Natronosporangium hydrolyticum: one gene and its partner. The protein of the gene in region 1 interacts with the protein of each later gene in a pairwise test. Links are inferred from orthologs where the notes say so. Each region holds a gene or a part of one and is shown on either strand. Other genes may lie near its edges.

Region 1 (3,804 bases):
CGATGCTCGCGGGTTGGCTCCTGTGGGGAACGTCGCTGCTGGGGGTGCGTTCGGTCGAGGTGGCCGGCGCTGACCTGGTCGCTGCCGAGGAGGTGGTGGCGGTGGCCGGGGTGGATCGCCGGACGCCATTGTTGCGGGTCCGGGAGTCCGACGTCGTCGAACGGGTCGGGCAGTTGCCGGCGGTGGCGTCGGTGCAGGTGCATCGTCGGTTTCCGGACACCGTGGTGATCGAGGTGGTGGAGCGGGAGCCGGTCGCCGCGGTGTCGACCGGTGGGGAGTTCGCCTTGGTCGACGCGGAGGGGCTGCTGTTTCATGAGGTGCCGCGGGCGCCGGCGGGGTTGCCGGAGGTGGTGGTATCCGACACCGGTGACGCTGGCGAGCAGATCCGGTCGGCGCTGACGGTGCTTGCGGCGTTGGCACCGCCGTTGCGTGAACAGCTGTTGACGGTGACGGTTACCGGTCCGGTCAGTATCGAGCTGGAGCTCTCCTCAGGCTGGACGGTGATCTGGGGTGATGAGCACGATAGCGAACTCAAAGCCCGGGTGGTGGCTGCACTGCTGGACCAGGAGGGTGAGATTATCGATGTGAGCGCGCCGCAGGTGGTCAGCGTACGCTGATTCAAAAGTCCGACACGCCGGGAGCGTGGTGCCCGGCTCTGGCGGGCCCGGCGCCTACGCTGCGTGAGAAGGTTGACTTTACTGTTGGCCTCTAGTAGAGGGTGGTAGCTTGCGAGTCGCCTCGATCGAAGGGAGGGCTGACCGATGACGCATCCGCACAACTACCTCGCGGTCATCAAGGTCGTCGGCATCGGCGGTGGCGGCGTCAACGCCGTGAACCGAATGATCGAGGTGGGACTCAAGGGGGTTGAGTTCATCGCGGTCAACACCGATGCCCAGGCATTGTTGATGAGCGACGCCGACGTCAAGTTGGACGTGGGCCGGGAATTGACCCGTGGGCTGGGGGCGGGTGCTGATCCGGATGTCGGCAAGCACGCCGCCGAGGATCACCGCGACGAGATCGAGGAGGTGCTCAAGGGCGCCGACATGGTCTTCGTCACGTGCGGTGAGGGCGGCGGCACCGGTACCGGTGGCGCTCCGGTGGTGGCCAATATCGCCCGTAAACTCGGCGCGCTGACCATCGGCGTGGTGACCCGTCCGTTTTCGTTCGAGGGTAAGCGGCGCCAGGTGCAGGCGGAGACCGGCATCGACGAGCTGCGCAACCAGTGCGACACGCTGATCGTGATCCCTAACGACCGGCTGCTGGCGCTCGGGGACCGCAGCATGAGCATGATGGACGCGTTCCGGCAGGCGGATCAGGTGCTGCTCTCGGGTGTCCAGGGCATCACCGACCTGATTACCACACCGGGTCTGATCAACCTCGACTTCGCCGATGTGAAGAGCGTGATGAGCGGGGCCGGCAGTGCGTTGATGGGGATCGGCGGGGCGCGGGGCGACAGCCGGTCGGTGGAGGCGGCGGAGGCCGCCATCTCCAGTCCGTTGCTGGAGCAGAGTATGGACGGCGCCCGGGGCGTGCTGCTGTCTATCGCCGGCGGCTCGGACCTTGGGCTCTTCGAGATCAACGACGCGGCTCAGTTGGTTACCGACGCGGCCCACCCGGAAGCGAACATCATCTTCGGGGCGGTGATCGACGATGCCCTCGGCGACGAGGTCCGGGTGACGGTGATCGCCGCCGGGTTCGACGGCGGCACGCCCGCGTATAAGCCGGCGGAGCCGCGTAAGCCCGCCACGCCGCCGGAGCCGCCGACCTCGGCCCCGCCAGCGGCGCCGACCTCGCCGCCGCCGACGGCGCGTCGGGTGTTGTTCGACGACGTCGATGTGCCCGAGTTCCTCAAGAACGGATCGTGAGTACGCTCCGGGAGGATCTCGACGCGGGGGGTGACCCTCGGCTCGCCGAGTTGTCGGCGTCCCTGGCGGCGGTTCGGGAGCGGATCGCCGAGGGGGCCCGGGCGGCTGGCCGGGATCCCGCTGAGGCGACGCTGATCGCGGTCACGAAGACATATCCGGCCGCGGATGTGGTTCGGTTGGCCCGGCTCGGGGTAACCGACATTGGTGAGAATCGGGACCAGGAGGCCGCGCCGAAGGCCGCCGAGACCGCGGCCGTCGGTGCGTCGGTCCGGTGGCACTTCGTCGGGCGGTTGCAGCGCAACAAATGCCGTTCGGTGGCGCGCTACGCCGATGTCGTGCACACCGTCGACAGTGTGCGGCTCGCCGGGGCGCTCGCCGCGGCCGCCGCTACGGAGCGGGTCGAGCCGCTCGAGGTGCTGGTCCAAGTGAGCATCGACGATGATGAGTCACGGGGCGGGATTTCGCAGGCCGGGCTGCCGGCCGTAGTGGCGGCGGTGGTGACCGCCTCGTCGCTGCGGCTGCGGGGGGTGATGGCGGTGGCGCCGATGTCGTGGTCGCCGACGGAGGCGTTCGGTCAGCTTGCCGACATCGCATCCCGGTTGCGGGCGGAGCATCCGGCGGCGACCATGGTCTCTGCCGGGATGAGCGGGGACCTTGAGGCTGCGCTCGCCTGTGGAGCGACACACCTACGGATCGGCTCCGCCTTGCTCGGAAAGCGTGACAGCCTGCGGTAACCTGAGCTGGGCGGCCAAATTACACGGGTGTCATTCCGGGTTCGCGGGGGAACGGTCGCTCCGGACGGAGGGTCAGCCATGAGCGCACTGCGAAAGGCGGGGGTGTGGCTCGGTCTCATCGAGGATGAGAGCGACGCGTACGACGAGCGTGAGTTCACCCAGGCCGGCCGTGACCGTGCCCGGCCGCGGCGTACAGAGTCCGCGGCGGAGTACGACGATGACTACGGGGACGAGGACGAGGCACCGCCCTCCCGTTCGCGGGAGAGTCTGTGGCCCGCGGAGCGGGCACCAGAGCGGGCGTCTGAGCGCGCCCCCGAGCGGGCCCCGGAGCGGTCCGCTGACCGGGGTGGAGCCCGCCGACCGGAGCGGAGTGAGGAAGCTCGCAGCAACGTGCGTTCGATCACGCGGGAGTCGGCGAGCCGTGACGGCGGCGTGAGTCACCTCACCCGGGACAACCTCGCATTGGCGCCGTCACCGGTCGTGCCGAACGAGCGCGCCGCCAGCGAGGAGGAGCGGCGTTACCAGATCACGACGCTGCATCCGACCACGTACCGGGAGGCGCGCACCATCGGCGAACACTTCCGGGAAGGCACTCCGGTGATCATGAATCTCACCGAGATGGAGGAGGCCGATGCCCGCCGGCTGGTGGACTTCGGTGCCGGTCTGGCGTTTGGACTGCGCGGTACTATGGAGCGCGTGACGAACCGGGTGTTTCTGCTTTCGCCGGCAAATGTCCACGTCACCGCGGAGGACAAAGCCAAGATCGCGGAGGGTGAGTTCTTTCACCACCGGTGAGTCCGCCACCAGCTCCGCCTAATCCGAACGAGGGATGTGCCAGTGGGCTTCGTGCTTGTGCTGCAGGTGGTTTATGTCCTGCTGTACCTGTTCCTCCTCCTACTGTTCGCCCGGTTTGTGATGAGTTGGGTGCTGGCTTACTCGCGGCGGTGGCAACCCGGTCGGGGGGCGGCCGCGACGATGGAGTCCGTGTGGACCGTCACCGATCCGCCCCTCAAGGCGTTGAGGCGGGTGATCCCACCGTTGCGGATTGGTAGCGTGAGCATCGACCTCGCCGCCCTGGTGCTGCTGGTTATGCTGTTCGTGTTGTTCGCCGTGGTAGGGAGCCTGATCGCCGGCCTGAGCAGCGCTTAGGCAGGTGGCCAGCGGTCTGCGCCGCCGCACTTGACCGGAGGAGTTTCGATGCCGCT
Region 2 (3,982 bases), 2.1 Mb from region 1 along the record:
ACCGTGGCCGAGCAGGAGGTCACCGCACCCGATCAGCACAAGCCGACGAACCTGAAGCTGGCCCGGATCGGGGGCATCGCTTCGATCATCGCGCTGCTGTCGATGGCCCAGCCGTTCAACAACCACGTCAGCGTCGCCGACGACTTCTGGCTGCTGCTCACCGCGGCGATCATCGCCGCGATGCTGATCGGGGATGTCGTGTTGCGACGGGTCGGACTCCGCCCCTAGCGACAGCCGGCGCTGGCGGACATCCGCCAGCGCCGCCCCTACCTCGTCAGCGCTCAGTGCCGGCGCAGGATCTCCCGCAACTCCTCCAGCGCGGTCTCGACCTCACCCTCGAAATACCCACCGGGCACCAGGTCCAGCTGGCGGGAGTCGGGCAACTGGTCAACTGGCGGCATCGGCGCCTGCCCGGAGACACCAGCCATCGCCTGCTCGAAGATGCTGTCCACCTGGCCCCGGTCATAGCCGCTGCCGAACCGCCGAGGTTGGAACCCCCGCCGCAGCTCGTCGAGGCGTCGCAGATCAGCGGAGGCCGGCCCGGAGACCGGCGGCCCATCGTGGCCGCCGCCGCCCATCGGAGCGGCTCCCATCGGCCCCGGGCTGCGAGGAGTCATCGGTGGTGGCGCGGAGCTGGGCGGCCCACCCGAGCCGTGCGCGGGGGGACGGCCACCGGATGGCCGACCGGCAGGCGGGCCGGAGCTGTGCCCCGGGATTCCCGACCGCCCGGCCGGCCCGCCCGGCGGCTCGTCAAAGCGCATCTCGCTGGTCATGTCGTCCATCTGCCCGGGCGGCGGAGCGTGCCGGCCGGGGGTACGCGGTTCGAACCCACCCCCGAAGGTGGTCGGCTCGTCGTACTGGCCGTACGGCTCGGGCTCGGGGTAACCGCCGCGGCCGGGTGGGGGCCCACCATGCCCCTGTGGGCCATGTCCCGGCGGGCCACCATGCCCCGGCGGGCCGCCCTGACCCTGTGGGCCCTGGCCGTGTGGGCCACCATGCCCCGGCGGGCCGCCATGGCCCTGAGGGCCCTGCCCCTGCGGCCCGCGCCCGCCAGGTCCGCCGAAGCCGCCCTGGCCGCCGTGGCTCGGCGGTCCGCCCGCATGACTGGGAGGTCCGCCGGGTCCGCCGGGCCCATGTGGGCCAGGTCTCGGGGCCGGCGAGTGCGGCGGGCCACCGGGCATCGGCATCCGCTGCTCCGGCGGACCGACCCGATCCGGCGGACCGCCCATGTGCTCGGCAGGGTGGCCCGCGTGTTCTGGCCGCCCCATCCGATCCGGCGGGCCCAAGCGGTCAGGCGAGCCCATGCGGTCAGGCGGACCCGAGTCGGGTGGACCCATCCGGTCCGGGCCGCCGACCATGCGCGGATCCGGGCCGTACGGACCGTCCGGCTCTGGCTCGGCCCCTTCCTCGAACTCCGCTAGTTGCCGCTCGACGCGGTCCAGGTGCAGATCCACCTGCCACTCGTCATAGCCGCCGAACCGAACCCGGAAGACGACATCGTGGACTTCCTGCGCGCTGACCGGCGCCTCGACCGGCTCACCCTCGAGGGTGTCCTCCACCCGATCGAGGAAGGCATCGACCTCATCGACCTTGTATCCGCGGCGCAGCGCCCGCCGCCGGAACCGTTGTCCGTGACTGGTCACTGATCAAACCTCTCCATGCGTCGCCACCCCCGCCGAGTCCCCCCGTGTCTCCACACCTGCTTGGTCTCCGGACGTCGCCGCCAATTGGCCGCAAGCGCCGTCGATCTCGCGACCGCGGGTGTCGCGCACCGTCGTCGCCACCCCGGCCGACCGCAGCCGGCGTACGAACTCCCGCTCCACCGGCTTCGAACTGGCGTCCCACCGGCTACCCGGAGTGGGGTTGAGCGGAATCAGATTGACGTGCGCCAGCCGGCCGGCGAGCAGCTCACCGAGCCGGGTGGCTCGCCAGGGTTGATCGTTGACGTCCCGGATCATTGCGTACTCGATGGAGAGGCGTCGCCCGCTGCGAGCCGCATAGTCGAAGCCGGCATCCAGCACCTCGGCGACCCGCCACCGCCGGTTGACCGGCACCAGCTCATCACGTAGCTCATCATCGGGGGCATGCAGTGAGATCGCAAGCGTCACCGGCAGGTCTTCGGCGGCGAGTCTGCGCATCGCCGGCACCAACCCCACGGTCGAGACGGTCAGATGCCGATGTGACAGGCCGAGCCCCTCCGGCGGGGGCGCTGCGAGCCGACGCAGCGCCGCCACCAGCCGGGAGTAGTTCGCCAGCGGCTCACCCATCCCCATGAAGACCACGTGCGAGAGGCGCTGGGACAGCTCCCTGGCGGCGCTCCCCGCCAACGAGACCACCTGGTCCACGATCTCGGCGGTGGTCAGATTACGGGTAAGGCCAGCCTGACCGGTCGCGCAGAAGGGGCAGGCCATGCCACAGCCGGCCTGGCTGGAGACGCAGGCGGTCACCCGGTCCGGGTACGCCATCAACACGCTCTCCACCATCGCGCCGTCGACCAGCCGCCACAGCGTCTTGCGGGTGGTGCCGCCGTCGCAGGCCAGCTCCCGGGCCGGGGTGAGCAGCGAGGGCAACAGGTGCTCGACGAGCCGGTCGCGGGCCGAGGCAGGCAGGTCGGTCATCTCGGCCGGATCCCGCACCAACCGCCCGAAGTAATGGTGCGACACCTGACCGGCCCGGAAGCCGGGCTCCCCCAGCGCCGCTGCGGCGGCCCGACGCTCCGGCATCGCAAGATCTGCCAGGTGCCGGGGGACCTGTCTCGGAGCAGGGCTCGACCGGGCAACCGGCGACCCCGAGCCGGTGACCTCGACCGGCTCGGTGGGTAGCGCGACGACAGGGAGGGAGTTCATGGCGTTATCCAGTCTCGCATGGCAATGCTCGGGCAGCTTAGTGGGCCACAACACTCAGTAGCAGGTATGCAGCGGGCGCGGCGAAGAGGATCGAATCGAGCCGGTCCATCAGGCCACCATGTCCGGGCAGCAGGCCACTCATGTCTTTCACCTTCAAGTCACGCTTCAGCACCGACTCGGTCAGGTCGCCGAGCACCGCGGCGCCCGCGACGAGCAAGCCGAACAGAGCGCCCCACCACCAGCCGACTCCGAAGGCTAGCCACAGACCGACCGCTCCCCCAGTCGCCGCCGCCAAAAGTGACCCGACCAACCCTTCCCAAGACTTCTTCGGGCTGACCCGGGGGGCGAGCGGGTGCCGTCCGAAGAACACCCCGGCGACGTAGCCACCGGTGTCGCACAGCACCACCACCGCCAGCGTCACCAGCACCCGCCAGTGGCCGTCGTCTGCCGCCCCCAGCAGGGCGGCGAAGCCGGCGAGGAAGGGGACATAGACCGCGATCATGAAGGCCGAGCCGACATCCCGTAGGTAGTTGTCGGGGCCGGCGGCCAGCCGCCAGGCGAAGATGCCCGCAGCGGTCAGGAGTAGTCCGAGCGTCAAACCGGCGGGGCCGATGAACCAACCCACGGCCGACATCACCGCGCCGCCGACGAGCAGCGGCACCAGCGGCGGCCTCGCCCCCGTAGTCTGCACCGCCCGCGTCGTCTCCCAGGTGCCGACCGCTACCGCGGCCACGACCACGACCAGGAACGCGGGCCGCCACACCAGCAGCGACGCGAGGACCGCTACCGCGAGTGCGCCGCCGACCGCGAACGCCGCGGGGAGGTTACGTCCGGCGCGCGGCTGGGCCGGCGATGGTTGGTCCGAGCCACCGCCGCTCGGCGGAGCATCAGCAGCGTGGGGTGCGGAGGGGGGAGCTTTCGGCAGCGGGTCGGATCCAGACTGCGGTGGCAGCGGCGCTCCGCCCGCGGACGCCCCAGAGAGGTCGCCCATCAGACCTCGAGCAGCTCGGCTTCCTTGTGCTTGAGGATCTCGTCGACGTGCCCCACCTGCCGATGGGTGATCTCCTCCAGCTCCCGCTCCGCGCGCCGGCCCTCGTCCTCGCCGACCTCACCCTCCTTGACCAGGCGGTCGATCT

What was found. The genes of interacting proteins can lie anywhere in the genome.
Region 2: the proteins of ftsZ (region 1) and rlmN interact in binary tests that used the Escherichia coli proteins (3 or more experiments, as listed by UniProt). The link is inferred for Natronosporangium hydrolyticum from one-to-one orthologs.

What each region holds. Positions count from the first base shown.
Region 1 is NZ_CP070499.1:1,967,419-1,971,222, forward strand. Bases 49-2,813 are described here. They hold ftsZ (cell division protein FtsZ), read left to right. Parts: upstream 49-761; coding sequence 762-1,865; downstream 1,866-2,813. Other genes in these bases: JQS43_RS08775 (cell division protein FtsQ/DivIB), read left to right, coding at 49-617; JQS43_RS08785 (YggS family pyridoxal phosphate-dependent enzyme), read left to right, coding at 1,862-2,599; JQS43_RS08790 (cell division protein SepF), read left to right, coding at 2,678-2,813. Outside these bases: more of JQS43_RS08775, read left to right, coding at 1-48; more of JQS43_RS08790, read left to right, coding at 2,814-3,394; JQS43_RS08795 (YggT family protein), read left to right, coding at 3,446-3,748; JQS43_RS08800 (DivIVA domain-containing protein), read left to right, coding at 3,797-3,804. UniProt on the Escherichia coli protein: Essential cell division protein that forms a contractile ring structure (Z ring) at the future cell division site. The regulation of the ring assembly controls the timing and the location of cell division.
Region 2 is NZ_CP070499.1:4,061,787-4,065,768, forward strand. The notes cover bases 747-3,689. They hold rlmN (dual-specificity RNA methyltransferase RlmN), read right to left. Parts: upstream 2,847-3,689; coding sequence 1,647-2,846; downstream 747-1,646. Other genes in these bases: JQS43_RS18195 (DivIVA domain-containing protein), read right to left, coding at 747-1,643; JQS43_RS18205 (phosphatidate cytidylyltransferase), read right to left, coding at 2,884-3,689. In the rest of the region: JQS43_RS18190 (hypothetical protein), read left to right, coding at 4-228; more of JQS43_RS18195, read right to left, coding at 282-746; more of JQS43_RS18205, read right to left, coding at 3,690-3,837; frr (ribosome recycling factor), read right to left, coding at 3,837-3,982.